4 regions of the Lysobacter sp. Root604 genome follow, and region 1 is predicted to be linked to each of the others. Evidence: predicted binding sites of a transcription regulator. Region 1 holds the regulator's gene; each other region holds the start of a gene.
The links. Region 1 encodes sigma-54, which starts transcription at its own class of promoters, with help from an activator protein. Its sites were predicted from a motif close to TGGCACGNGCNTTGC; they were not measured.

Region 1 (7,111 bases):
GGTCGCGTAACTGCGCGTGCTGTCGGCCTGCAGGCGCGGCAGCCAGGTGTCCAGGAATTCGCCGACCTGGCCTACGAACTGCTGCACATAGGGCTGCGCCTGCAGGTAGTCGCGCACGCCCGCGTCGCGGCCCGACAGCGGGCGCAGCGAGGGGTCCCAATGCGGGTTGGGCAGCGCGCGCGCATCGAACACGAAGTCGGCGTCGGCGGGCACGCCGCGGCGGTAGGCGAAGGACTCGAACAGCAACGACATCCCGGTCTCGCCGCCCATGCCGAACTCGGTGATCACGTAGCGGCGCAGCTGATGCACGTTGAGGTCGCTGGTGTCGACCACTGCGTCGGCGATCTGACGCAGCGGGCGCAGCACCTGGTGTTCCAGCGCGATCGCGTCGGCCAGGGCCAGGCCGAGCTGGCTGAGCGGATGGCGGCGGCGGGTGTCGGCGTAGCGCTTGAGCAGGACCTCGTCGCGCGCGTCGAAGAACACCAGCTTGGGGTCCACGCCCAGTGCGCCCACGGTCGATAGCCAACCCGGGATATTGGCCAGGTCGCTATGGCGGTTGCGCACGTCGATGCTGACCGCGAGCTTGGCCGGCGCGCCGTCGTCGGCCTGGACCACGCTGCGCACGAACTCGGGCAGCAGCTCGGCCGGCAGGTTGTCGACGCAGTAGTAGCCCAGGTCCTCGAAGGTGTGCAGGGCCACCGACTTGCCCGATCCGGACAGGCCGCTGACGATGATCAGGACCGGTTCCACGCTCTGATTCATGATTCGCCGCGCTCGAGGAAATTGCTGTGGCGCGCGATGAAGGCCGCGGCCGGATCCAGCCCCTTCATGCGCAGGCTGTGCAGACGCGTCGCGGCCTCGGTGAGCACCGCCAGGTTGCGGCCGGGCATCACCGGCAGGGTGATCATGGGCACGTCCAGATCCAGCACCCGGCGCAGGCCGGTGTCGCCGGTGAGGCGCTCGATGCCCGAAGGCAGCGGCTCGGTCATGGGCTTGGTCAGGTGCACGATCAGGCGCAGGTACTTGTTGTTCTTGACCGCGGTGTCGCCGAACATCTGACGGATGTTGAGCACGCCCAGGCCGCGCACTTCCAGCAGGTCCTGCAGCATCTCCGGGCAGGTGCCGTCGAGCACGTCGGGCGCGATCTGGGTGAACTCGGGCGCGTCGTCGGCGACCAAGCGGTGGCCGCGGGTGACCAGCTCCAGCGCTAGCTCGCTCTTGCCCGAGCCGGATTCGCCGGTGATCAGCACGCCGATCGAATAGATCTCCATGAACACGCCGTGCATGGTGATGCGCGGCGCGAGCGTGCGCGCGAGGTGGTACTGCAGGTGGTTGAGCAGTTCGTGGCCGCGACGCGGCGAGACCCACAGCGCGGTGCCGCTTTCCTCGGCGGCCTGGCGCAGGTCCTCGGGGCAGGCCTGGTTCTTGCTGATCACCAGCGCCAACGGGCGGAACTGGATGATCTTCTCGATGGTTTCCCAACGCAGGCGCGAGTCCAGCCCGTCCAGCCAGGACAGTTCCTCGCTGCCCAGGATCTGCACCTTGTTGGGATAGATCGCGTTGAGGTAGCCGGCCAGGGACGGGCGCCGGGCGACCGTTTCCACCGCCGCGACCACGCGGTCGTCGCCGCGCTGGCCGGCCAGCCAGCGCAGGTCCAGGCGTTCGCGCTGCTGCTCGAACAGCTCGCCGGCGCTGATGCTGGTGGTCATGCGCGCGCTCCGCTGCGCAGGGCGGTGCCGCCGAGCAGGCGCCAGCCGAGTTCGTCGACGTCGGCCGCGCCGCGCAGGGCGGCGCGGAAATCGGCGTCGCCGAAGCGTTCGGCCAGTTCGGCCAGCAGCTGCAGATGCTGTTGCACGTAATGTTCGGGCACGGTCATGGCGAGCACCAGATCGACTTTTTCACCGTCGGCGGCGCCGAAGTCTACTGGTTGTTCGAGGCGCAGGAAGGCGCCGCGGCTGTCGTCGAACAGGGCGCTGCGCCCGTGCGGAATGGCCACGCCGTGGCCGATGGCGGTGCTGGCCAGGCGTTCGCGTTCGCGCAGGCTGTCGCCGATGGCGCGGATCGCCGTCGGCGTGCCGTCGCCCAGCAGGCGCGCGGCGGCGTCCAAAACGGCGTCGCGATCGCCGGATTCCTCCAGGATCGCGACCCGTTGCGCGCTCAGCAGTTCATGAAGCGGCATCGTTCAACACAGCGTCGGGAGGCGCCGCATTATCCCCGAACGATCAGCCGAATTCGCCGTTCCGGGCGAGACTTTCTCCGCGGTGATGGTCGACGAGCTTGCTCTTGTGCTTCATCAGCAGGCGGTCCAGCTTGTCGGCCAGCAGGTCGATGGCTGCGTACATGTCGACGGCGGCGGCGTCGCAGTGGAGGGTGCGGCCGGCGAGGTTCACGGTCGCTTCGGCGCGATGGTCGGGCTTGTCGAGGCTGAGTTGGGTGCGGATGTCGAAAGGCTGTTCGTAATGACGTTGCAGCCGCGCCAGCTTGGTTTCGACGTAGTCACGCAGGGCGGTGGTGACTTCGATCTGCTGGCTGTGGGTTTCGATACGCATCGGAGGCCTCCTTACACGTTGCAGGGAATGCGGCTCCGTAGCCGGAGCCACGAACCCAGCATCGCACGCTGAGGCGTGGGCGCAAGGGGTGGACGACACTAAATCTGGCGGCTGGGGTGAAAAGCGTTGATCCGATGGGGGTTTCGCGTGGACTGCGACCAAAGTCGGGTGGGCGGGTGAAAACGAAGTTAATAAATCGCTGCGAAAATGTTCCACGCGCGGCGGCGATGCTCCACGCGCGAGGATCCGTCTTGGGGCTGAGCCCTTCTCCCGCCTGCGAGAGAGGAGGTGAGGTGAGGCGCACTTGATCTTCCTTSTCCCGCCTGCGGGAGAAGGTGCCCGAAGGGCGGATGAGGGCGACGAGTGAGGTGGGAGCTTGCGGCCTGCGGCGCGCCCTCACCCCAACCCCTCTCCCGCGAGCGGGAGAGGGGCTAAAGCGAGGTGCACTTGATCTTCCTTCTCCCGCCTGCGGGAGAAGGTGCCCGAAGGGCGGATGAGGGCGWCGYGTGAGGTGGGAGCTTGCGGCCTGCGGCGCGCCCTCACCCCAACCCCTCTCCCGCGAGCGGGAGAGGGGTTGGGGTGAGGCGCACTTGATCTCCCTTCTCCCGCCTACGGGAGAAGGTACCCGAAGGGCGGATGAGGGCGGCCTGAGGGGCTTCGGGCTAGGCCCAAGCCACAACCTGGCCCTCAGGCCATCCGCACCCGATCCTGCGACGACGGAATGCTCATCGCCTCGCGGTACTTGGCTACCGTACGGCGCGCCACCGGCACGCCAGTGGCCTTGAGGGTTTCGGCCAGGCGCGCGTCGGACAGCGGCTTGCGCGGGTTCTCGGCCTCGATCAGGCGCCGGATCATGGCCTGGATCGCGGTGCTGGAGGCCTCGCCGCCGGAACCGGTGTCGATGCCGGAGGCGAAGAAGGCGCGCAGCGGCACGGTGCCGCGCGGGGTGCGCGCGTACTTGCGCGAGATCGCGCGCGAGACCGTGGATTCGTGCAGGCCGATCTCGTTGGCGACCTCGCGCAGGGTCAGCGGGCGCAGGGCGCTGTCGCCGAATTCCAGGAACGCGGCCTGCTGCTTGAGCAGGCAGCGGGTGACCTTGAGCAGGGTGTCGCCGCGCGCTTCCAGGCTCTTGAGCAGCCAGCGCGCCTCCTGCAGGTGGCCGCGCAGATAACTGGCGTCGGCCGCGCTGGCGTGGCGGATCATGCCCTCGTAGCCGCGGTGGATCGAAACCCGCGGGCGCATGCCGTCGGCCAGGGCGACCCGCCACAGCCCGTGCTGGCGCCAGATCACCACGTCGGGAGCGACATAGGTGTCGGCTGCGATCGCGCCGATCTGGGCGCCCGGGCGCGGGTCCAGCGAGCGCAGCAGTTGCACTGCGGTCTCGACCTCGGCGACCTCGAGCTTGAGCTCGGCCGCCAGCCCGGCCACGCCGACCTTGGGCAGGCGCTCCAGCGGCCCGTTGGCCAGGCTGTTGGCGAGTTCGCGTCCGGGCGTCTCGGCGGGCAACTGGCTCAGCTGCAGGCGCAGGCACTCGCCCAGCGAGCGCGCGCCGACCCCGACCGGGTCGTAGCGCTGGATCTGGTGCAGCACCGTGGTCAGCTCGTCCACGCCGGCGTCGATCGCCGGGCCCAGCGAGGCGGCGATCGCGTCCAGCGGCTCGCGCAGGTAGCCGTCGTCGTCGATGGCCTCGATCAGGGACACCCCGATCAGGCGGTCGCGCGCGGTCAGCGGGCTCAGGTGCAGCTGCCACAGCAGGTGGTCGTGCAGGGTGTCGGCGTCGGCGACCTGTTCGGCGACCGGGCCGTCGTCGTCCTGATCGGAGGGGCCGATGCGCTGGTACCAGGGCTCGCCGTCGCTGGTGCCCCAATCGGCCTCCGGCGGCAGGGCGTCGCGGTGGTCCTCGCCGGAGGACTCCGGCGCGCTCTCGCGCTCGTCGCCGACGCTGCCGCCGTCGGCGCCGTTGCTGACGCTGATCGCAGTCTCGGTCCAGTCCAGCAGCGGATTGCTCTCCACCGCGGTGACCAGTTCGGCTTCCAGTTCCACCGCCGATAGCTGCAACAGACGGATGGCCTGACGCAATTGCGGCGTCATCACCAGCTGTTGACCTAGCGAGGCTTGGAGGCGGGGCTTCATGCTCGGTGTCTAACGCGACCTGATAGGGCGGACGGCCGCACGCGTGTTCCAGAATGTGGCGGAAACGCCGACTGGAACCCTGCGCAATCGAGCTAAGGTTACAGGCGGAAGGTTTCGCCCAGGTATACGCGACGGACGTCGGGATTGGCCAGCAGCGCGTCCGGAGCCCCCTGCGCGAGCACGCCGCCTTCGTTGAGGATATACGCCCGGTCGCAAATGCCCAAGGTCTCGCGCACGTTATGGTCGGTGATCAGCACGCCGATGCCGCGATTCTTGAGGTGGCGCACGATTCGCTGGATCTCGCCGACCGAAATCGGGTCGACGCCGGCGAAGGGCTCGTCCAGTAGCATCAGCCGCGGCTTGGCGGCCAGCGCGCGCGCGATTTCGACGCGGCGGCGTTCGCCGCCGGACAGGCTGGCGCCGATCTGCTCGGCGACGTGGCTCACCTGCAGCTCGTCCATCAGGTTGGCCAGCTCGCGCTCGCGGCCGTTGCGGTCCAGGTCCTCGCGCAGTTCCAGCACCAGGCGCAGGTTGTCGGCCACGCTGAGCTTGCGGAACACCGAGGGTTCCTGCGGCAGATAGCCCACGCCGTACTTGGCGCGCGCGTACATCGGCTCGCTGGTGATGTCCTTGCCGTCCAGCACGATCTGGCCGGCATCGGCCGGGACCAGGCCGACGATCATGTAGAAGCAGGTGGTCTTGCCGGCGCCGTTGGGGCCGAGCAGGCCGACCACTTCGCCGGCGTCCAGCGTCAGGCCGAAATCGCGCACCACTTCGCGCGAACGGTAGGCCTTGCGCAGGCCGCGGGCGACCAGCATCAGCGGCCTCCCTTGGCCGGCGCGGCGGGCTTGCCCTTGGGCTGCAGGCGCAGGTTCACGCGGCCGCCGGTGCCGCCGCTCTCGATCTGGCCGGTCTTCATGTTGTAGACGATGCGCTCGCTCTTGATCGTGTCGCCGGCCTTGTCGACATAGGCGTTGCCGGTGAGGATCACGGTGTCCTTGGGCATGTCGTAGTCGACCTTGTTGGCGCGGCCGTTGAACGGCGAGCCGTCGTCGAGCTGCTGCTTCAAGGTCACCTGCGAGCCGGTCAGGGCGACGTAGCTGATATCGCCGTCGGCGCGCTTGATGTCGGCCTTGGCGGCGTTGATGACCAGGGTGCCCTGGACGATCTTGACGTTGCCGGTGAGTACGCAGGGGCCGGTGTCGCTGGCGACCGAGCAGTTGCTGTGGTCGGCGCCGACGTCCATGGGCTGGTTGCGGTCCGAAGAACGCGCATGCGCCGCGGCGGCCGCCAGCAGGGCGACGATCAGGCACAGCACCTGCTTAGCGGGCTTTCGCTTCATAGCGGACCTTGACGTTGGGGATGTTGACGTTCTTGGTATCGAGATCGGCCTGCAATCCCGAGCCGGTCATTATAGTGCCCGGCTGAACCACCTTAACCGGAACCGCCGAAGTCGCCTTGTTCGTGTCGGGGAACACGTTCAGTTCTTCGGAGGTGATGCTGATCGGCTTGCCGCCGGCGTTGGTGCTGTCGGCCTTGACCGCCCCGCGCAGGCGCACCTCGTCGGCCTTGGCGCTGACCCAGGCGGCCTTGGAGCGTACTTCCCAGGCGCCGCCGCCGGCTTCGCCGGTGGGCGGGATCAGGAAGGTCGGGGTGGCGATGTCCATGGTCTTGACGTTGGGATCGCGCGTCAGCTTGGGCGCGCGCAGGGTGAAGGATTCCTTGCCCTGTTTGTCCAGCACCACCACTTCGAAATCGTTGAGCACGTAGTCCGAGCGCCCGCCGGCGGCCGGACCGCCGTGGTCCTTGCTGCGTTGCGACCACAGCGCCCAGCCGCTGGCGAGCGCGCCCAGCACCAGGAAGGCGGTGATCAGGCCGCGCCAGCTCATTCCAGCACCTGCGCCAGCAGGCGCTCGGCGTGGCCCTGCGCGGCCAGCAGCAGGTCGCACAGCTCGCGGCCGGCGCCGCAGCCGCCCTGGGCGCCGGTGCGCCAGTGCACGCGCTCGCGTACCCAGGGGTGGGCGTTGGCGGGCGCGACCGCGAGGCCGACGTGGGCCATCGCGCGCAGATCGGGCAGGTCGTCGCCCATGAAGCTGACCTCGTCCAGGCCCAGGCCCAGGCGCTGCGCGATCTCGCGCACGCAGGCCAGCTTGTCGGCGACGCGCGTATGCGCCTCCAGGCCGAGTTCGGCCGCGCGCTGCTCGGCGATGGTGCTGGCGCGCGCGGTCACGAAGGCCACCGCGATGCCCGCTTTGCGCAGCAGCACCAGGCCCTGGCCGTCGTGGACATGGAAGGCTTTGAGTTCGCGGCCCTCGCTGTCGAAGATCAGGCGGCCGTCGGTCAGGGTGCCGTCGACGTCGAAGCAGGCCAGCCGGATCCGGGCGGCGCGTTCGCGGATTTCGGCGGGGTAGTCGTTGAGGTGGCTATAG
Region 2 (7,111 bases), on a different contig from region 1:
GCGGCCTTCCAGGTCGAACGAGACCGACATGCCGAGCTGCTCGGCGATGTCGTTGGTGACGCTGCTGTAGGCCGCGTACGGCCACACCACCGCGCGCGGGGCGCGGCCGAGTTCGCGCTGCAGGCGTTGTTTGCTGCGCTCCAGGTCGGCGCGCACGCGCGCGAGGTATTCGGCCTCGCTTTCGTAGCGCGCGCTGGCCGGATCGTAGCGACGGGTGACCGCGGCCGGGGTCGAGTTGCCCTGCGGATTGGAGACGATGCCGTGGTGCAGATCGTCGCTGTGGCTGGCGACCTCGATCAGGCCGCTGTCCTGCATCTCGCGCAACTGCGCCCAGGTCACGAAGTCGTCGCCGGTGAACGGACGCGGGCCGTAGTCGACGGTTTCGCCGGCTGGCAGCTCGACCCAATGCGTGACCACCGCGGCCAGGGCCGGGTAGTTGTAGGCGCGCAGCAGCGGGAAGGCGCGCGTGTACAGACTGCGCAGGCCGTCGTCGAAAGTGATCAGCACCGGCTTGGACGGCAGCGCCGCGCCGCCGTTGTTGGCCGCGATCACTTGCGCCAGCGAGACCGGGTGATAGCCGTGCCCGGACAGCCAGTCCAGGTGGGCGGCGAAGTTCTGGGTGCTGACGGCGTAGGCATCGCCGTCGCCCTTGCGCGCGACGTCGTCGCGCACGTCGTGGTAGCTCAGCACCAGCAGCGGCTCGGCGGCGCGCGCGGCGGCGGGCAGCAGCATGCAGAACACCAGCGCGTACAGCGCCAGCACGATCAGGATCAGCCGCGAGGGGCGGTGTGGACGGTTCATCTCATTCTCCCCAGCGGAATTCGGCGTCGAAGCCCAGGCGCTGTTCGCGCTGGCCGTCGTAGACCGGGCGCGACCAGTTCAGGCCGTAGCTCAGCACCCGCCCCGGGGCGAACTGCCACTCGTGTTGATAACGCAGCGACGGCACCCAGGCCGTGCCGTAGTCGCGTTGCCAATAGGCGCCCGAGGACAAGGTCAGGCGCTGGCGGAAATGACGGTCGTAGCGCCGCCAGGTCAGATGATCGAAACGGATCCCGAATTCCACCGAGGCGTCGCGCGAAGGATTGAAGTAGGGCGCGTCGTCGCGGCTGCCGCGGCCGGCGCCGAGGCTGGCCAGGCCGTCGATCAGCAGGTGCGGGCGGCTGAGCAGGCGCTGGTCCAACGCCAGGCTGAGCTGGTCGCGCCGATTGCCGTCGTCGTAGCGCCAATGCTGCAGGCTGGCGCCGAGCGCGGTGCGTTCGCTGGGGTGGTAGTCGGCGCCGATCTCGACCAAGTCGCCGGTGATGCCGGACGCGCGCGCCTGCAGCGAGGCGGCGGCGTCGTTGCGGCTCACGCGCGCACGCAGGGAGTAGCGATCGTCGATGCGCCAGCCGGCGCCGACGGCGATCGCGGTGCCGCCCAGGCCGTCGCGGTCGCGGCCGACATAGAGCTGCGCATCGAGACGGTCGTAGGCGTAGCCCAGGCCGACCTCGTTGCGTTGGGCGACGCTGCGGTCGCCCTGGAAATCGGCCCAGCGCCGGCCGCTGCGCGCGAGCAGGCGCCAGCGATCGTCGATCAAGGGCGTGGCGACTTCGACGCCGTACTCGCGGTCGCGGTTGCCCAGCGGCGAAGCGCCGCCGCCGTCGCGGTTGCGTCCGCCGGCCGCGTACACGCGCGCCTGCCAGCCGCGGCGCATGTCCCAGTTGCGGTCCATCGAGCGCACGTGGGCTTCGTTGGGGTAGCGCGCCAGCAACTGGTCGTGGATCGGTCGGGCCAGGTCGTAGCGCTGCAGCGTGGACAGGGTTTCGACCTGGCCGATGCGCGCCTCGACATTGCGCTCGTCCAGGGTGCTGGCGATCGAGAAGCGCTCCAGCGCGCGGCTGGGCCAGCCGCGGAACATATAGATGGAGCCCAAGGACGCTTGCAGATCGGCGTTGTTGGGGCCGATCGCCGCCAGCGGCTCCAGCATCGCCTGGGCGCCAGGCTGGTCCTCGCCGAAGGCGCGCGCCAGGGCGTAGTTGGTCTCGGCGTCGTAGCGTTGCCAGTTCTCGTAGCCGCGGCGCGCGCCGGGCGCGTGCGGCCAGGGCGCGCGCGCCTCGACCAGCCCGCGCAGCAGCGGTAGGGCCAGGTCGTAGCGTTCGCGTTCCAGATGCGCGTAGCCGAGCTGGATCGGCAGGTCGGGGTCTTCGGGGTCGGCCTGCACCGCGCGCTCCAGCGCGATCGCGGCCTCGTCGGGGCGGCGCAGGGTCAGCAGCGAATCGCCGACCGCGCCCAGGGCATAGCCCGGCACCGGGCGGCCGCTGTTTTCCAGGCGACGGTATTCGTCGGCGACTTCCTGATGGCGGCCGAGCCGGTTGAGCACGACCAGGCGGTCGTAGGCCAGGCTGGCCGGCTCCGGCGTGCCGGCGCTGGCGAGCTGCGCACGGTAGGCGTCGATGGCGGCGTCGGCGGCGCGCGCCTCTTCCAGGCGGGTGGCCTCGTCGACCGCGTAGGCCTTGCTCCAGACGATGCGCCGGGCCAGGCCGGCGGCGTTGAGGTTGGCGGCTTGTTCGGCGCTGAACAGTTGCGGGCGCGCCAGGTACAGGGTGCGCGCGCGGTCGCGGGCGCCGATGTCGGCCAGGGTCAGCACCCGCAGGCGGTACAGATCCGCGTCGGCGCGGTGCACCGCGAGATGGCGTTCGATCAAGGACAGCGCCGCCAGCCAATCGCGGTCGGCGCGCAGTCGTTCGATCTGGGCGTAGGGGATCTCGGCCGCAGATTGACCTTCAGCGGCAGCTACTGACGTGATGTGTAAGGTTCCACCGGCCAAGACCAAGGCCAGGGACAACGTAAGTCGATGTAAAGACGGCATGGATGGTCCGTATCCCGTATGACTGAAGGGGGCGGGGCGGCCCCAGGGGGATGGACTCAGAGAAAGTGTGATCTGAGTCACGGAGTTGGGACGCAAAGTCTGTGCCACCGCGATATATCTCGACGCGATTGTTCATGTACGACAGGCACTTAGCAGCCGGGGCCCTCGCTAGCGAGGCTTGAGGTCGAATCCGGGTCCGAAACAGCGGATCGAGCCGGGCGAGGCATCGACGGGCCAAAAAAAACCGGCACGAGGCCGGTTTGGGGGACAGGAGCAGAACCTGTCAAAGCGGAGCCGCCTGTGCCGATCCTGGCCGGAGCGGGGGGCGGACCTGTCTCTAAGGGATGATCGCCACGGCCGATCCGTCGCATTCGGACCCGTGTCGGTGCGGTTGGCGATCCTCCATCGCTTACGGTCGGGCCGCTGGCGCGCCCGGCGCCGGCGACGATACCCGGACGCACAAGCAAGAGGCGCTCGGTGGGCCGGTGCTTGAGTCGTAACGGTGCGGTCTGCGCCAAACCGGGGGTGGGACGGCAGATTCGGCAAAGTGGCGGCCGTCCGACGCCCGCCGGCCGGCCACGTCCTGCCGCACGCAGCGGGCGCCCCTCTTGAGCGCTGCGGAGCGCATTGTTAGCGTCGCCCGTCTCCGTAATGCAGGGAACATCCCAGTGGCGAAACGCAGCGCGGTGGCTTGGGCGATCGTCGCCGGTTTGCTGTGCGGGGCCGCCAAGCCCGAGCCGGCAACGGACTATGCCGCGCTGTTCGAGCGGATCTGGACCCGCGTCGATCAGAACTACTACGACCCCGGTTTCCACGGCGTGGACTGGCAGGAGGCCGGGCGCCGTTACCGCGCGCAGCTGCGCCAGGTCCGCGACGACGCGGCCTTCAAGGCCCTGGTGGCGCGCATGCTGGGCGAGCTCAAGAGCTCGCATACCTCGCTGTCGGCGCCGAGCAAGAGCGGCGACCAGCGCCGCGGCATCGGCGCCCGTTTCGAGCTCGTGGACGGCGTGCAGACCGCGGTCGACGTCTCGTCGCTGAGTCCGGCGTGGCGGCACGGTTTGCGGCCAGGCGACCAGTTGCTGGGTTCGCCGGACGATCTGCCCGGGCCGCTGGGCAGCAGCGCCGAGGTCGCGATCCGCGACTGCGCGGGCGGCGAGCGTCGCCTGAATGTCGAGCGCGTCGCGATGGGTTGGCCGCCGGAACATCCGGGCTGGCGCTGGACCCGCTACACGCCGCGCAGCGGCCTGGCGGTGGGCTATCTGCGCGTGGACCGCTTCGACGACGGCGCCGCCGCGCTGGCCGATCAGGCCATGAGCGAGCTGGCCGACACTCAGGCCCTGATCGTCGACCTGCGCCGCAACAGCGGCGGCAACACCTCGGCGCTGCGCCTGGCCAGCTATTTCATGCCCGCCGGCGAGACACCGGTGCTGGGCCTGTTCGCACGCCCGTATCTGCAAAAACTGGGCCACGCGCCCAGCGCGGACGAGGTGCGCGCCGGCCCCAAGGTGGTCGGCGCCTACACCGACGAGGCGGTGTTCAAGGCCGTGTCCGAGCACGGCGGCGCGGCGGTATTCCATAGCGACGCCCTGGACGGCCGACGCTACGCCGGCCGGGTGCTGGTGCTGATCGACCACGAGACCGCCAGTTCCGGCGAAGGCTTCGCCTGGGTTCTGCGCCTGCACACGCCGGCCCGCTTCATCGGCCGCGCCAGCGCCGGCGAACTGCTCAGCGGCGAGCGTTTCGCGCTCGGCCAGGGTTGGAACCTGACCGTGCCGGTGCATGGCCTGTGGGGCGCCGACGGCCGCGACTTCGCCGATCGGCCGGTGCAGCCGGATCAGGCGGTGGCGTGGACGCGCGAGGACTACTGCAGCGGTCGCGATCCGGACCTGGAGGCGGCGATGCGGGCGGCGTCGGCCGTGCCGGAGGCGGCGAAGTAGCGCGCGCGGCCCGCCAGCACGGCACCGCGCATAGCAAAAAGGCCCTGAAGGCCCGCATCGCTGCGGCTTTCAGAGCCTTTGCTTTCAGCAGATTGGTCGGGGAGACAGGATTCGAACCTGCGACCTCTACGTCCCGAACGTAGCGCTCTACCAGACTGAGCTACACCCCGACAGCTGAGCCGACAATTCTAGCGACACCGATCGAGGCGAGCAAGAGGCAGGCCGCAATCCGTCGCGCGAGCCCGCGCAGGCGCCGTTCCGGGTGAGGGTGCGGCGTACGGGCGGAACGTTAAACTACGGGCCTTGCGTCCACCCGGCGCGCGCCGCAGCGCGCCGGGCCGGCGCGTCTTTCCTCCGGAGTCCCGCTTGATCAAGCCACGCACCACGCCCGGCGTCATGGAGCTGCTGCCGCCCGACCAGATCGCGTTCCAGCGCATGCTCGATACGATCCGCCGCAATTTCGAGCGCTTCGGCTTCCTGCCGGTGGAAACCCCGGTCATGGAGCTGACCGAGGTGCTGTTGACCAAGAGCGGCGGCGAGACCGAACGCGAGGTGTATTTCGTCGAATCCACCGGTTCGCGCGCGAAGAACAACAAGGCCGAGGAACGCGCCACGCCCGAACTGGCGCTGCGCTTCGACCTGACCGTGCCGCTGGCGCGTTACGTGGCCGAGCACGAGCACGACCTGGCGTTTCCGTTCCGCCGTTATCAAATGCAGCGGGTCTATCGCGGCGAGCGCCAGCAAGCCGGCCGCTATCGCGAGTTCTATCAGTGCGATATCGACGTGGTGGGCAAGGATTCGCTCAGCGTGCGCTACGACGCCGAGTTGCCGGCGACGATCTACGCGGTGTTCTCCGAACTCGACATCGGTGCGTTCACCATCCAGCTCAACAACCGCAAGCTGCTGCGCGGCTTCTTCGAGGCCCAGGGCGTGGCCGATGCCGAGCTGCAGGCGCGGGTGCTGCGCGAGGTCGACAAGCTCGACAAGCGCGGCGCCGACTACGTGCGCGAAACCCTGACCGGCCCGGAGTTCGGTCTCAGCGCCGAGGCGGTCGCGACCATCCTGGATTTCGTAGGCGTACGTTCGACTTCGCACGCCGATGCGATGGCGCGTCTGGATGCGCTCGGCGAGGGTAACGACACCCTGCGCGAAGGCGTTGCGGAACTGCGCGAGGTGCTGGAACTGATCCGCGCGCTGGGCGTGCCGGAACAGAATTACGCGCTGAACTTCTCGATCGCGCGCGGCCTGGATTACTACACCGGTACCGTCTACGAGACCACGCTCAACGATTACCCGGGGCTGGGTTCGATCTGCTCGGGCGGGCGTTACGAAAATCTCGCCAGCAACTACACCAAGTCGCACTTGCCGGGGGTCGGCATCTCGATCGGCCTGACCCGCTTGTTCTATCAGTTGCAGAAGGCCGGCATCGTCAGCACCGCCGAAAGCACGGTGCAGGTGTTGGTCACCCAGATGGAGGACGCGCACCTGCCGCACTGCCTGGCGGTGGCCAACGAGCTGCGCCACGGCGGCCTCAACACCGAAGTGGTGATGGAGCCGTCCAAGCTGGGCAAGCAGTTCAAGTACGCCGACCGCGCCGGTATCCGCTTCGTGGTGGTGCTGGGCGAGAACGAGATCGCCAATGGCACCGCGACGGTCAAGGACCTGCGCCGCGAGGACCAGTTCGAAGTCGCGCGCGGCGATCTGGCGCGCACGCTGCGGATCGAGCTGGAGCAGGCGCGGGTCATGCCGCAGGCCGTGTCCGAGTGAGCAATCGAGGCGCGAACGGCCTTGGCGCCGCGGGTGGTACGACCGCGTTGCCGCCCGATCGCGCCGTTGGATCGCGGTACCGGATGCGCGGGTTCGCCTCCGGATTCCGCTACACGGTGCGCCGCGACCCGGATGGGAATCCGGCGTGACGGCGCACCGAATCACTCCGCGGCGCGCATCCGCCGTCGCGGTTCCCAATGTGGCATAGACGCACCGACTCCCGAGTACGCTCGGCCGGGCCAGACCGTTCGCGGTGAACGCCCGCCGTTCAGATGATCGCCAGGGTGCGAGGCGAGGTTGCAAATGAACAAGATTCAACTCGATGGCCGTTCGCTGACGCGCGCGCAACTGGTGGCGGTGGCTTACGGCGCGCAGGTCGAACTGGCCGCGGCGCAACTGCCGGCGGTGCAACGCGCGGCCGATTTCCTGGCCGAACAGGTGCGTCGCGAAGAACCGATCTACGGCGTCTCCACCGGCTTCGGCAGCAACGCCGACCGCCTGCTGGGCGCCCATCACCTGCGCGACCAACTGCCGGGCGCGCAGGCCTCGGGCGAGACCC
Region 3 (7,111 bases), on a different contig from region 1:
GCCTTGGGGTACGCACACGCGCACCAGATAGTTGGGCCGGTCTATCGTCAACAGACCCAGCTCGGCCGGCGCGCTGTCGGGCAACAGACGCCGCGCCATCTCCGCCACCTGCGCCGATCCGATCAGCATCACGCCGCGATCGCCGCTGATGTATTTGTCGGCCAGGAAACCCAGCGTCGCCCGGTAATGGCCAGGCTCGACGTCCTTGATAAGCAACGGCGCGCCTGGCCGCAGCGCATCGCTGACGGCGCGCAGGAAATCCTCGCGCTGCTCCGGAGCGACATGGTGCATGACGTCGACCACGATCGCCGCATCGTACTTGCCCGGCAGGGACAGCAAATGATCCTGGATGGTGGTCGAGGGCACCAAGGCAACGCGCGCATGGAACTGCGGGCGCAGGAACCGGCCCACGCTGCCGGCGACATCGACCATGGTCACGCGCAGGTCCGGACGCAGCGCGAACAATCGGTTCAGCAGCTCGCCGTCGCCACCGCCGATGTCCAGCACGCTGGCGTCGGCCGGCAGCGCCTCGGCCAACTTCGCGGCCACCCGGTCCAAGTCCACGAATATCGCGCGATAGGCATTGGCTGCCGCACGTTCCAGCGACGCGGGCATGCATGCCCGCAGCAGCGGACCGATCCTCATGACGCCCCCGCGATCGATGAGGGCTTATTCATCGCGCAACAGCGGATGCACGGCACGCCGCGGCACCGCGGAAATGTCGTAGGCCAGGAAACCCAGCAACAATTGAATTCCGACGATGATCTGCAAGGCCGCCAGCATCACACTGCCGGCGCTGGTCGGCACCCCGCTGCGGAACGACTCGATCCAGAACCCCAGACCCATCGCGCCACCGACCGCCATGAACAGCAGGCCGAACGCCAGCTCGATCGACGCCAGCGACAGGTCGCGCAGGAAGTAGTTGTAGAACACCCGCTTGAAGGTGTTGCGCACGTGCTTGAACAGGAAGTCGAACAGGATCTTGGAGATGCGCAGATTGCTGGTCTCGGCGCCGTAGCGCGCGTCCATCGGCACGTCCACCACCACCGCGCGGATGATGTTGAGCCGGAACAGCATGTCGGTCTCGAAGAAGTAGCGCCGGCTGATCTTCTTCAGCGGCAGCTTGGCCACCACCTTGGCGTGGATCGCGGTGTAGCCGTTGGTCGGGTCGAACACGTCCCAGTAGCCGGACGAGATCTTGGTCATGAACGACAGCATGGCGTTGCCGAAGATGCGCAGCTTGGGCATGCGGCCGATCTGGGCTAGGTCGTAGAAGCGGTTGCCCTTGGTGTAGTCGGCGTCGCCGCGCAGGATCGGCCCGACCAGCTGCGGCAGCGCCGCGCCGGCCATCTGGCCGTCGCCGTCCATCTTGACCACCACATCGGCGCCGTCGGCCACTGCGCTGCGATAGCCAGTCATCACCGCGCCGCCCACGCCCAGATTGACCTCGTTGAACAGCACGCGCACGCGCGGATCGCGGCATTCGCTTTCGACGTAACGGCCGGATTGCTCCGGGCAGGCGTCGTCGACCACGTAGATGCGCCACACCGCCGCCGGCACGTCCTCGATCACGCCCAGGATATGTTCGCGCACGCGATGGCAGGGCACGACCACGGCGATACGCGGCGCGTCGGTCGCGGGCTCCAGCCCGGGCAAGGCGGCGATCGGTTCGGCGAGCTGGCTCATGCGCTTTCGTAGGACAGGCGATAGGCGCGCGCGAGCAGGCGTGCGATCGGTCGCGGCCACAGGGAATCGAACATCATCTGGTCCTCCGCCGCACGCACCCCATCGCGCACGCCCGCGCTGGTTTCGCTGCCGGGGTGGATGCGATGCAGCATCAATTGCTCGCGAATGTACACGAACGCGCCCGGCTCCCGCGCGCGCCGAACCCAGGCGTCCCAATCCAGATTGACGCGCAGGTCCTCGCGGAAGCGCGGCGGTACCGGCCCGCGCGCCAGGGTCACCGACGGGCACGGGATCGGGCAGCCGAAGCGCAGCGCGCGCAGCTTGGCGCCCGGTCGCGCGATCGCGCCGCGCCCCAGAAACGCCAGCTCCAGCAGCAGGCGCTTGATCCGCAGCATCGCGGTGGCGCCGCGCACGGCCTCGCTATCGCCCAGCAGTTCGGCGTAACCGGTGAACAGCAAGGCCGCGTCCGGATGCGCGGCGGCGGCATCCAAGGTGCGGCGGGTGAACTCGGGCAGGTAGAGATCGTCCTGGTGCGCGATCGTGACCCAGGGCGTGTCGGCCTGGGCCAGGGCCTGGTTCCAGTCGCGGCCGATGCCGGCGTTCGGGGCGTGCACCGCGAGCGTGGCGCCGTACTCGCGCGCCAGTTCGGCCAGCCCCTCGTAGGGCGTCGAAGTCGCCACATGCAGACGCGAAGGCAGGCTCTGCGCGCGCAGCGAGTCCAGGCACGCGCGCAGATGCGGCGAACGCCCATAGGCGGGAACGACGAAGGAATGCAGCGATTCGGGCACGCGCGCGACGCTCAGGAGCCCTGCCCCACCGATGCCAGCAGCAAAACCCCGGACGACACCAGCGCGACGCCGACCCATTGCGCCGGCGTGAGCCGCTCGCCATAGACCAGCCAGCTCGCGGTCGCCATCAGTATGTACATGGTCGCGCCGGAGATCGCGAACGCCATGCCGAGCTTGACCCGGCTCACGACGATCACCCAGATGGTGAAGCCCAGCCCCTGGATCGCGATCGCGGCCAGCACGCCTGGCGACAGCATGGCCGACATCAGCCAGTCGAAACCCTTCAGGTCGGGGCTGCGCACGGCCAGTTGCAGCAAGGCGCGCTTGATCAGCAACTGGCTGCCGATGGTCGAGCAGCTCACGAACAGGATCATGAAAATTTCGCGGATCACTCAGCCCCCAAGGCCTTGATTTGCGTAGACGCTATGCAGCCCCTGCGTCCCGCTGGACATATAAGTATGCAAGCTTGCGCTCCGACCGGTCGGCCGGGATCCGCATAGCTGCGATGGCGGTCACCCCTGCGGCGCGAGGGGCCGGCGCGGCCCTCCATACCGATTCCTTCGAGTCCGAACGTCTTCGCAATCATGAAGTGACGCACAGCGTCACACGGCCGAATCACCACTGACAAATTACGTCACCTCGATTCTACGCCCTCGCCGCGTTAGCGTGATCGCCTTGCCAGTTTGGATTTTCGAAACAACCGTGGCCGCTATTGGCATGGGTTATGCGTATGCTTCTGGTGCACGTGCAGTTACGCACGGCAAGCCGACGGACCGCCAAGCCGGGCCAGCAGGCACGTGAAGTTCACCACTCCTAGGGGAAACACCAATGAAGAACAACCAGCAAGGCTTCACCCTGATCGAACTGATGATCGTGATCGCGATCCTCGGCATCCTGATCGCCATCGCCCTCCCGGCCTACCAGGACTACTCGATCCGCACCAAGAACTCCGAGTGCCTGAACGTCGCCGCGGCCGCCAAGCTTGCCGTCGCCGAAACCGCTCAGGACCGTGGTTCGCTGGGCATCGTGACCCAGGCCAACACCGGCTACAACTTCACCGCCAGCGACTACTGCAACTCGGTCTCGATCGCCAACGGCGGCACCATCACCGCTGTCACCAAGAGCACCGGTGGTCCGAACACGACCTTCACGCTGGCTCCCAGCAGCACCAGCAACAGCGGCCGCATCGATTGGACCTGCTCGGCCACGGGCATGGCGAACCAGTCGCAGCTGCCGGGCGAGTGCCGCGCCCCGTAATTCGCTCGACGTAATTCGCTTCACGCTACAACGAGAAACCCCGGTTCGCCGGGGTTTCTTCTGAGAGGCCTGTTGCATCTGCCTGCAACAGCGTTGGACCACCCCCCTGTCGGTCCGCAACGCCATATCGGCTCGCGACTTATCCGTCCTGCAGAGGGACCGACCATGAACAGACAAAACGGCTTCACCCTGATCGAGCTGATGATCGTGATTGCGATCCTTGGCATCCTGATCGCCATCGCATTACCGGCCTATCAGGACTATTCGATCCGCACCAAGAACGCCGAATGCCTTAATGTCGCCAGCGGCGCCAAGCTCGCCGTAGGCGAGACCGCGCACTCGGCCGAAGGCTTGGCGCTGATCACCCAGACCAATACCGGCTATTCGTTCACCAGCAGCGACTATTGCCAGTCCGTGCAAGTCCAGAACGGCGGTTCGATCGTCATGGTCACCCGCAGCACCGGCGGTCCCGTGACCACGATCACCCTGGTTCCGAGCAGCGCGCCGAATACCGGCCGCATCGAATGGACGTGCAGCGCGACGGGGCAGGCTAACAATTCGCAGCTTCCCGCCGAATGCAGAACCCCTTAGTATCCGGGTTCCTTGATGCGCATGTGCTCCGAGCCATGCGCATCCTGTAGCAAGCGCTAGCGGCGGATTCCCCGCCTGGGGATGAGCATGCGCCATAAGCTGTTGTTGTGCCTGGTCCTGCTGGTAACGGCGGTTATCTACTGGCAGGGCTTGTCCGGTCCGTTCCTGTTCGACGACGGCTGGAATTTCACCACCCTATTCGCCTGGGCCAAGCAAAAGGCCACTTGGCAGGAAGTCCTGTTCAGCAACGGCTCGTTGCTGCTTTCCAGGCCGGTGGCGATGGCCAGCTTCCTGCTCACCGCCTGGATCGGCGGCACGGACCCGTTCTCCTTCAAGCTCGGCAACCTGGTGATTCACCTGGTTTGCGGAGTGCTGATATGGGCGGTGAGCCGGCGCGCTCTGGCGGAAGACCCGCGCTTGATGCCCTACGCCAATGCGCTCGCGATCACGGCTGCAGCGCTCTGGCTGCTGCACCCGCTGCAAGTCAGCACCGTGCTGTACGCCGTGCAGCGCATGGCGCAACTGAGCACGTTGTTCGTGCTGGCATCGGTATGGACCTATCTGGTCGCGCGCCGCCACTTGATTCAAGGAGATAAGCGCAGTGCGGCGCTAATGCTGTTCGCGCTGATTCCGCTGCTCGTTCTCGCGGGCCTGCTGAGCAAGCAGAATGCCGCCATCGCGCCCGCGCTATGCCTGGTGATCGAGCTGGCCTACTTCTCGGGTCAGACCGCTTCGCGCCGAATGATCTGGGCCTTCTTCGGCCTGAGCTTGGCTGTGCCCGGATTGCTGCTCCTGGGCCTGCTTGCGATCGCACCCGACAAACTGTTGGGCGGATACTCGGAATGGGGGTTCACCCTCGGCGAACGCCTGCTGACGCAGCCGCGCGCGCTGGCCGACTACCTAATATCCCTGTTGATACCGCGCAGTCCGGCCATGGGCCTGTACACCGACGATTTCGCGGTTTCCACCGGGCTGTTTTCGCCGCCGAGCACGCTGTGGGCGATCCTGGCTTTGTCTGCACTCAGCGCAGGCGCGATCGCCGTGCGCAAGCGCATGCCAACCGTGTTCGCGGGCTGGTTCTTCTTCCTGGTCGGGCACCTGATCGAGTCCAGCTTCCTGCCGCTGGAGATGTACTACGAGCACCGCAACTACCTGCCTTCCGTCGGCATATTGCTGGCTCTGGTGGCGGTGGCCAGCCAGCTCGGCGTCAATCTCAAGACCAATGTGCTATCGACGCGCCAGTTGGGAATGATCGCTGCAGGCACCTTCTGTCTGGTCCTGGCGTTCGCCACGATGGGCCGCGTCATGGTCTGGAAAAACCTGGATACGGTGGTGGAGCAAGGACTCAGATTCCACCCAGATTCCTTGCGCGCCAATTTCGATCGCGCTGTCATGGCGCTGCAGGCGCGCCGCTACGACGAGCACATGGACATCATGTTGCGGCTCGAGCGCAGCCCCGACCCGCGAAATCGCCTGCTGGCCAGGATCAACATGATCACCGGCAACTGCTTGCATCATTCGGATGCCGACCCCGCCGAACTGGATACGCTGACCGCGCTGACCCTGCCGCAGATTACCGTTTTCGAGCTGTCCTCCCTGCAATTCCTGGCGGACACCACGCAAAGCCATGGCTGCGGCAAGATCACCAATAGCCGTCTGGCCGAGAGCCTGCTCAAGATGGCGGCAGCGACGCCGCAGCAACCCGATGACGCAATGCCCAAGTGGCGTACGCGCTACATCGCAGCCGATCTGTATGCGATGGACCGCAATTTCGCTAAGGCCGAGGCGCTCACGGCGTCGCTATGGGAACCTAGCGGTCACGACACGCAAGTCGGCTTGCTGATGGCGTGGTCCTACGCCAAACAGGGTAAGCGCGCGCAGGCCCAGCGCATGCTCGACCGACTGGAAGGCACGATCAAACCTTACGACTCCAAGCAACGTCGCGAACTGGCGACCGTGCGCGCCGCGCTCTAGGAGGCGCGGCACAGGCACCGGAGTGGACCCGCGATGTTCGAAGAGACGCCGCAACGGCCACTGAAGGGCGCAGCGCCCCGTCGCTGGGATCTCGCGCGCATCGTGTTGGCGGGCGCTTTGCTGGCAACGTTGGCGGTCTATTGGCCAGGCCTGAACGGGCCGTTCCTGTTCGACGACGCCGCCAACCTGACGGTGTTCCGCGACTGGTACAACGGCCGTGTCGATTGGCGCTACGCGGTGCTCGGTCGAACCGATCCGCTAGCGGCGCGGCCGTTGTCGATGGCCAGCTTCCTGGCAACCGTAGCCCTGGGCGGCCCCGAGCCGCTGTCCTACAAGATCGGCAACCTGCTCCTGCACCTCACGGTCGGACTGCTCGCGTTCCGGCTGCTGCTGCGCACGCTGGCCGAAGATCAGGCGCTCGCGAAGCGGGCACGCTTGCTCGCCGCAATCGCCGTGACGCTGTGGTTGCTGCACCCGATTCAAGTCAGCACGGTGCTTTACGCGGTGCAGCGCATGGCTCAGCTTGCCGCTTTGTTCGCGCTGGCGGCAACGCTCGCTTACTGGGTCGGACGCCGCCGGCTGATCGCCGGATACACCCGCTCGGCGACGCTCCTGCTGTTCGGAGTCTTTCCGCTGCTGCTCATGGCGGGCGTGCTGAGCAAGCAGAATGCGGTCGTCGCGCCGGCGTTGTGCCTAGTGCTGGAACTGGCCTATTTCACCGGCGCCCGCCCGCGCCGAGTATTGGCGTTCTTCGGCCTGTTCCTGGCGCTGCCGCTGATCGCCGGCCTCGCCTTGCTGGCCTGGTCGCCCCGCCT
Region 4 (7,111 bases), on a different contig from region 1:
CCGCGCCGGCGGTGGCTTCGAGGTTGGAACCGGCGTTGAAGCCGAACCAGCCCACCCACAACAACGAGGCGCCGATCATGGTGTAGGCGACGTTGTGCGGCTTGATCGCCTCGCGTCCGTAGCCCACGCGCTTGCCGACGAAATAGGCACCGACCAGGCCGGCGACGCCGGCGTTGATGTGCACCACGGTGCCGCCGGCGAAGTCGATCGCGCCCTTGGCGAACAGATAACCGTCGGGCCCGTACCAGACCATGTGCGCGATCGGCAGGTAGGCGAAGGTGAACCACAGCGCCGAGAACAGCAGCACCGCCGAGAACTTGATGCGCTCGGCGAAGGCGCCGACGATCAGCGCGCCGGTGATGCCGGCGAAGGTCGACTGGAAGGCGACGAACACGTACTCCGGCAAGGCCACGCCGGCGGTGAAGGTCGCGGCCAGGGTTTCCTTGTTCACGCCGGCCAGGAACAGCTTGTCGAAGGTGCCGATCCAGGGGCCGCCACCGCCGAACGCCAGCGAGTAGCCATAGGCCACCCACAACAGCACGATCAGCGAGAACACCGCCAGCACCTGCATCAGCACCGACAGCACGTTCTTGGAGCGCACCAGGCCGCCGTAGAACAAGGCTAGGCCGGGCACGGTCATCAACAGCACCAGCAGGGTCGAGGTCAGCATCCAGGCGACGTCGCCCTTGTCGACCACCGGCTCGACCGCGGCGGCGGCGTCCTGCGCGCGCGCCGCCAGCGGAGCCAGCAGTGCAGCCAGGGGCAGCGCGCCCAGGGCCAGGGTTGGCAACGACCGCTCGCGCGAGCGGGACTTCAATGCATGCGTCTTCATATCGGATCTCGCGTCAGGGTCAGAGGGCGTCGTCGTCGAGTTCGCCGGTGCGGATGCGCACCGCGCTCTCTACCGGCAGCACAAGGATCTTTCCGTCGCCGACCTTGCCGGTGCGCGCGGCGTTCTGGATCGCTTCCAGCGCGGCCTCGAGCAGGCCCTCGGGGACCGCGCATTCGATCTTCAGCTTGGGCAGGAAGTCGACGACGTACTCGGCGCCGCGGTACAGCTCGGTGTGTCCCTTTTGCCGTCCGAAGCCCTTGACCTCGGTGACGGTGATGCCGGAAACGCCGACCTCGGTCAGCGCCTCGCGCACCTCGTCGAGCTTGAACGGCCGGATGATGGCGGTGATCAGTTTCATCTCGCAGCTCCGTAGGTGCGTTGGCGCATCAGAACGCCTTGGTGAGGGTGAGGGTGAACGCGTCGCCGGCGATGTCGTTGCCGTGCGCGTTGGTGTAGAGCGCCTGCTCCGCATCCGTGTCGGTGTAGGCGGCGGCGATCGAGAACCCGTGGTCGAAGGCCTTGGTCACGCCGACTTTCCAGTCGGTGTATTCGTAGGCGTCGTTGTTCTTGATCCACTGCTTACCGCCGTGCAGGTTCAAGGTCCAGCCGGGCTGGAAGGTCCAGTTGACCGAGGCGTCCAGATAGCCGCTGCCGTCCGAATCGGCGTAGCCGAACAGATCGGTGAGGGCGTGTGAGTACTTCAACCCCAGGGCGACGGTCTCCACCGGCGTGACGGTGGCGCCCACATAGAACTCGGCTGTGTTCGGGCTGTTGAAGCCGCCCGGGTAGTCGCCCGGATACCAGTAGTACAAGGCGCCGATGTCGTAGGCGAAGATGTCGCCGGCCTTGCCGCGGTAACCGGCGTAGGCGTCCAGCTCCAGGCTGCTGGAGATGTCGTCGCCGACGACGACGGTGTCGGACAGCCAACTGACGTTGCTGCCCCAGGCGCCGACGTAGAAGCCGCTGTCGGCGGCGTATTCGATGCCGCCCTGCAGGGCCGGCTCCTGGTTGGTCTGCGACACTCCCCTAAAAATGTAATCGCTGGTCAAGCTCACCGAACCCGAGGTACCGGCGTGCGCGAGTGCCGGTGCGCCCAGGCAAGCGGCGAACACGGACAGAGCGAGCGCGGCGTGCGCGGTCGCGGTGGTGCAGGCGTTGGTACGAGACGACATGACGCAGGCTCCTCATAAGCGGTGGCCCCTCCCCGGTCAGTGCTTCGTGCTGTTGCGGCGCGGGCGTTTCGTCATGGCCCTGCCTTTTTTCGGGACGCAGTCGCCTTGCGGCGGGGCGAGCCCGTCGTTGAGACCTCCTGGTTGTGGTGGTGGACTGAAAAGCGAACGGCCCGCAGCTTTCGCCACGGGCCGTCGGGTGCGTCTACAGGTGCTTGCTCATGAAGACGCTGTTGGGGTCGTCGACGTAGTCCGCGAAGGGTCCGCAGGGTTCGAAGCCGTAGCGCGCATAGAGCCTGCGCGCCGGCTCGAAGCCGTCCATCGAACCCGTCTCCAGGCTCAGCCGCCGATAGGCGCGCCGCCCTGCCTCGTCGATCAGATGATCCAGCATCGCGGCCGCCACGCCCTTGCGCAGATGCCGCGAAACCGTGCGCATCGATTTGATCTCGCCGTGCCCGGCATCGAGCTGCTTGAGCGCGCCGCAGCCGAGCAATTGCCCGTCCCGCCAGGCGCTCCAGAAACTGATCTCCGGCCGCCGCAGTCCGTCCAGGTCCAGCGCGTGGATGCTCTCCGGCGGCGACAGTTGGGCCATGCCCTGCAGGTGTTCGCGCAACAGCGCGATCACCTCGGGATGGTCCAGTTCGCCTGCGCGGATCTGCATCGGTACTCCTGACGGCGGTGCGGCAACGCGGGACGGCGGCGCGAGCCGCCGTCCCTGTCGCGCGTTAGACGGCGTAGTACATCTGGTATTCCAACGGATGGGTCGCAGCGCGGAACTTGGTCACTTCCTGCATCTTCAGCGCGATGTAGCTGTCGATGAAGTCGTCGGTGAACACGCCGCCGGCCTTGAGGAAGTCGCGGTCCTTGTCCAGCGCTTCCAGGGCCTGGTCGAGCGAATGGCAGACGGTCGGAATGCCCTTCTCCTCTTCCGGCGGCAGGTCGTACAGGTCCTTGTCGCTGGGCGCGCCCGGGTCGATCTGGTTCTTGATGCCGTCCAGGCCGGCCATCATCAGCGCGGCGAAGGTCAGGTAGCCCGACTGGATCGGATCGGGGAAGCGCATTTCGATGCGGCGCGCCTTCGGGTTGGCCACGTACGGAATGCGGCAGCTGGCCGAACGGTTGCGGGCCGAGTAGGCCAGCATCACCGGCGCTTCGAAGCCCGGCACCAGGCGCTTGTAGCTGTTGGTGCCGGAGTTGGTGAAGGCGTTGATCGCGCGCGCATGCTTGAACACGCCGCCGATGTACCACAGCGCCAGCTGCGACAGGCCGCCGTAGCCGTCGCCGCTGAACAGGTTGACGCCGCCCTTGGCGAAGGACTGGTGCACGTGCATGCCGCTGCCGTTGTCGCCGACGATCGGCTTGGGCATGAAGGTCGCGGTCTTGCCGTTGCGGTGGGCGACGTTCTTGATGATGTACTTCATCGTCAGCAGCTCGTCGGCCTTGGCGACCAGCGAGTTGAACTTGGTGCCGATCTCGCACTGGCCGGCGTTGGCGACTTCGTGGTGGTGCACTTCGACTTCGATGCCGACCTGCTCCAGGGTCTTGCACATCTCGGCGCGGATGTCGTGCAGCGAATCCAGCGGAGCGACGGGGAAGTAACCGCCCTTCACGCCCGGACGGTAGCCGCTGTTGCCGCCTTCGTATTCCTTGCCCGAGTTCCAGGCCGCTTCTTCCGAATCGATGTGGAAGAAGGTGTGGCCCATTTCATTGGCGTAACGCACCGAGTCGAAGATGAAGAACTCGGGCTCCGGGCCGAAGAAAGCCTGATCGGCGACGCCGCTGGACTTGAGGTAGGCCTCGGCGCGCTTGGCGACGCCGCGCGGATCGCGCGAGTAGGCCTGCATGGTCGCCGGGTCGAGGATGTCGCAGGTCAGCACCAGGGTCGGATCGGCGGTGAACGGATCCAGGAAGGCGGTGGTCGAATCGGGCAGCAGGATCATGTCCGACTCGTTGATGCCCTTCCAGCCGCTGATCGAGGAGCCGTCGAACATCTTGCCGTCCTCGAACAGCGCCGGCTCGACGATGGACTTGGGGAAGGTCACGTGATGCTGGACGCCGCGCATGTCGGTGAAACGCAGATCGACGAATTCGACCTTGTGGTCCTTGATGAGCTTTTCGACGTGTTCGAGGGACATGGATTAGGGTCCGGGATTAGAGATTCGGGAAGGGGGATTCGTGCAAAACTTCAGGGCGTGGAGCCGCCTGCTTACTAGCTAAAGCAAGCAGCGTGCCAAGTCCCTACTGTTCTTAAGAAATTGATTTATATAGAATTAAAGCCTGACGCACCGCAGCAATGATTTATACTGGTGCGTAAATGAAAGCAGTTGCACCAGTTCGGTGCAACTGCTCCGAACGGCCCCTCAGTCGCTTTGCCCGCTCTACGAATCCCCTATCCCGAATCCCGGCCGTCCAATGACCGATCTGCTCGCCGCGCTGCTGCTCGGCATCATCGAAGGCATCACCGAATTCCTGCCGATTTCCAGCACCGGACACCTGCTGATCGCGCAGCACTGGCTGGGGCACCGCTCCGACCTGTTCAACATCTCGATCCAGGCCGGCGCGATCCTGGCGGTGGTGCTGATCTATCGCCAGCGCCTGTGGCAGCTGGCGACCGGTTTCATGCAGCGCGAGAACCGCGACTACCTGCTCAAGTTGATCGTCGCCTTCGGCGTGACCGCGGTGCTCGGCATCGTGGTCAAGAAACTGGGCTTCGAGTTGCCCGACAAGGTGCTGCCGATCGCTTGGGCGCTGGTGCTGGGCGGCGTCTGGATGCTGCTGGCCGAACACTACGCGGCCAAGCGCGCGCAGACGCTGGGCGAACGCACCAACATCACCTGGACGGTGGCGATCCTGGTCGGCGTGGCGCAGGTGATCGCCGGCGTGTTCCCGGGCACCTCGCGCTCGGGCGCGACCATCTTCGTGGCCTTGCTTGCGGGCACCACCAGCCGCGCGGCGGCGACCGAATTCGCGTTCCTGGTCGGAATTCCGACCATGTTCGCGGCCACCGCCTACGAGCTGCTGGACGTGATCGGCACGCCGGCGGCGGCCAACGAGGACTGGACCGCGCTGGCGGTCGCGTTCGCGGCCTCGGCGGTGACCGCGTTCGTGGCGGTGAAGTGGCTGCTGCACTACATCCAGAGCCACCGCTTCACCGTGTTCGCCTACTACCGCTTCGCACTGGGCGCGGCGCTGCTGCTGTTGATGCCGTCGGGTAGCTGAGGGGCGCATTTCACCCGCCCTTTTCGTGAGCTGAACGATCATGAATAGGCGCAACCCCGCGCAACGCGCCGATGCGTTGGTATCGGCTCGTTAATCGCAATGGAAGACCGAAACATGAAGATGCTCGCCCCCGCCCTGCTCAGCCTGGCCCTGGCCGCCTGCGCGTCCGATACCGTGCCCGGCGGCAACGCCGCCGCCACCGGCAGCGAGGCCGGCACCAGCACCGCCAGCGCGGCGCTCAGCCTGGACGCCTACCACTGGCGCCTGACCAGCGCGAACGACAGCAGCGGCAAGGCGATCGCCGCGCTTGCGCCGGACCCGAAGCGTCCGCTGCAACTGGACTTCAACAGCGGCCGGGCCAGCATCAGCGGCGGTTGCAACCGCCTCGGCGGCAGCTACACGCGCGACGCCAAGACGCTGAGCTTCGGCGACATGGAGCAGACCTTGATGGCCTGCCCCGACACTCGCCTGATGGAGCTGGATCGCGCGATCGGCGAACGCTTGCGCGGCGCGCTGCCGGCGCGGATCGAGGGCGGCAACGACGCGCCCAGCCTGCAGTTGACCGCCGCCAACGGCGATCAGCTGCGTTTCGAAGGCAGCCCGACGCCGGCTACCCGCTACGGCGGCGAAGGCACCACGGTGTTCTTCGAGGTCGCGCCGCAGCGCGCGCCGTGCTCGCATCCGCTGATTCCGAACATGCAGTGCCTGCAGGTGCGCGAGCGCCGCTACGAAGCCAACGGCGTGGCGATCAAGAGCGACGCCGCCTGGGAGCCGCTGTACCAGGACATCGAGGGCTACACCCATGAACCGGGCGTGCGCAACGTGCTGCGGGTGAAGAAGTACGACATCAAGAACCCGCCGGCCGACGCCTCGTCGGTGGCGTACGTGCTGGACATGGTGGTCGAGAGCGAGCTGGTTTCGAAGTAGGTCCGCGCGCCTTGATCGCACTCGCCCCTGTGCGGGCGAGTGCGCGCCATCGGCTAAGGCGAAATCTCGGCCGTCGTGGTTACGGCGTTGGGGCGAGCCGCTTGCGGCAGAACACCACCGGCGAATTCATCGCTGATCGAATGGCGCGGCTTGCCCGCCGGCATGCCGTCGCGCGGACGGTCGATCACGTAAGTCTTGGCCAGGGAATCGTGCCAGCCCCGGCGGATGTGATCCTCGCTCATCAACAACGAGAACGCATCGAACGGAATCAGCCGACCCAAGCTGCGCAGAAAAGCGCGCCAGAACGTGGGCTGCCGACCGTACTGGTCGACGACGCGGGTCTGGGTAATCAGTTTGCCGATGGTGAAGCCGAACGCACCTTCCATGAAAGTGTAGTAGACGACGAGCGTGGCGTAGGTCAGCGCGTAGTCCATGCTCCAATGCAGCTCGTCGAACCACTTCATGGCCGACTCGCCGCCGATCAGAACCGCGACCACGCCGATGCCGATCCAGATCACGTAAAACACGATCTTGTCGATCAGCCAGTTGAAGAAGCGCCGCACCTTGGTGGTGGACTCGATGTCCAGCATTTGCGGCGCGTCGGAGATCGCCGCCGTCGAGGCGCTGTAAGGATTGTGCTCGTCCATCGTTCCCCCCCAGGAATGAGGGGAAACTAACAGTTCCGATACGGGGCGGCTAGAGGAACGCGCCCTCGTGCCTGCGCGAACGCAGGTCGGTTACGCGAGCGCGGGATTCAGGCTGTAGGTGCCATACGTCGCCGCCTCGGCCAGCACATGCCCGTGCATCGCGCGCAGCACGTCGGCGGCGCCGAAGCCTTGCGGCAGGTCCAGGCGCTCGACGTCCAGCGCGAACACGCGGAAGAAATAGCGGTGCAGGCGCAGGTCGTTGGGCGGCGGGAACGGGCCGTCGTAGCCGCGCCAGTCGCCGGCCATGTCGGCGTTGC

Region 2: the regulator sigma-54 is predicted to act here: its motif matches at 2,941-2,955, upstream of pgaA (poly-beta-1,6 N-acetyl-D-glucosamine export porin PgaA).
Region 3: the regulator sigma-54 is predicted to act here: its motif matches at 3,188-3,202, upstream of ASD69_RS14290 (prepilin-type N-terminal cleavage/methylation domain-containing protein).
Region 4: the regulator sigma-54 is predicted to act here: its motif matches at 4,220-4,234, upstream of glnA (type I glutamate--ammonia ligase).

Annotation. Positions count from the first base shown of each region.
Region 1 covers NZ_LMGS01000013.1:71,924-79,034, forward strand. The annotation lists gene rapZ (RNase adapter RapZ) at 1-762, opposite strand, end outside; gene hprK (HPr(Ser) kinase/phosphatase) at 759-1,709, opposite strand; gene ASD69_RS20050 (PTS sugar transporter subunit IIA) at 1,706-2,179, opposite strand; gene raiA (ribosome-associated translation inhibitor RaiA) at 2,223-2,549, opposite strand; gene ASD69_RS20060 (RNA polymerase factor sigma-54) at 3,237-4,682, opposite strand; gene lptB (LPS export ABC transporter ATP-binding protein) at 4,781-5,500, opposite strand; gene lptA (lipopolysaccharide transport periplasmic protein LptA) at 5,500-6,024, opposite strand; gene lptC (LPS export ABC transporter periplasmic protein LptC) at 6,005-6,571, opposite strand; gene ASD69_RS20080 (HAD hydrolase family protein) at 6,568-7,111, opposite strand, start outside.
Region 2 covers NZ_LMGS01000001.1:593,520-600,630, forward strand. The annotation lists gene pgaB (poly-beta-1,6-N-acetyl-D-glucosamine N-deacetylase PgaB) at 1-732, opposite strand, end outside; gene pgaA (poly-beta-1,6 N-acetyl-D-glucosamine export porin PgaA) at 803-2,848, opposite strand; gene ASD69_RS02875 (S41 family peptidase) at 3,517-4,785, shown strand; tRNA gene ASD69_RS02880 (tRNA-Pro) at 4,879-4,955, opposite strand; gene hisS (histidine--tRNA ligase) at 5,152-6,552, shown strand; gene ASD69_RS02890 (aromatic amino acid ammonia-lyase) at 6,856-7,111, shown strand, end outside.
Region 3 covers NZ_LMGS01000009.1:1,342,182-1,349,292, reverse strand. The annotation lists gene ASD69_RS14310 (class I SAM-dependent methyltransferase) at 1-645, opposite strand, end outside; gene ASD69_RS14305 (glycosyltransferase) at 670-1,686, opposite strand; gene ASD69_RS14300 (glycosyltransferase family A protein) at 1,683-2,474, opposite strand; gene ASD69_RS14295 (EamA family transporter) at 2,486-2,848, opposite strand; gene ASD69_RS14290 (prepilin-type N-terminal cleavage/methylation domain-containing protein) at 3,303-3,731, shown strand; gene ASD69_RS14285 (prepilin-type N-terminal cleavage/methylation domain-containing protein) at 3,897-4,322, shown strand; gene ASD69_RS14280 (hypothetical protein) at 4,410-6,296, shown strand; gene ASD69_RS14275 (hypothetical protein) at 6,330-7,111, shown strand, end outside.
Region 4 covers NZ_LMGS01000009.1:197,049-204,159, forward strand. The annotation lists gene ASD69_RS09275 (ammonium transporter) at 1-760, opposite strand, end outside; gene ASD69_RS09280 (P-II family nitrogen regulator) at 852-1,190, opposite strand; gene ASD69_RS09285 (TorF family putative porin) at 1,219-2,004, opposite strand; gene ASD69_RS09290 (GNAT family N-acetyltransferase) at 2,207-2,662, opposite strand; gene glnA (type I glutamate--ammonia ligase) at 2,727-4,136, opposite strand; gene ASD69_RS09300 (undecaprenyl-diphosphate phosphatase) at 4,414-5,220, shown strand; gene ASD69_RS09305 (META and DUF4377 domain-containing protein) at 5,335-6,147, shown strand; gene ASD69_RS09310 (RDD family protein) at 6,201-6,737, opposite strand; gene ASD69_RS09315 (YbhB/YbcL family Raf kinase inhibitor-like protein) at 6,885-7,111, opposite strand, start outside.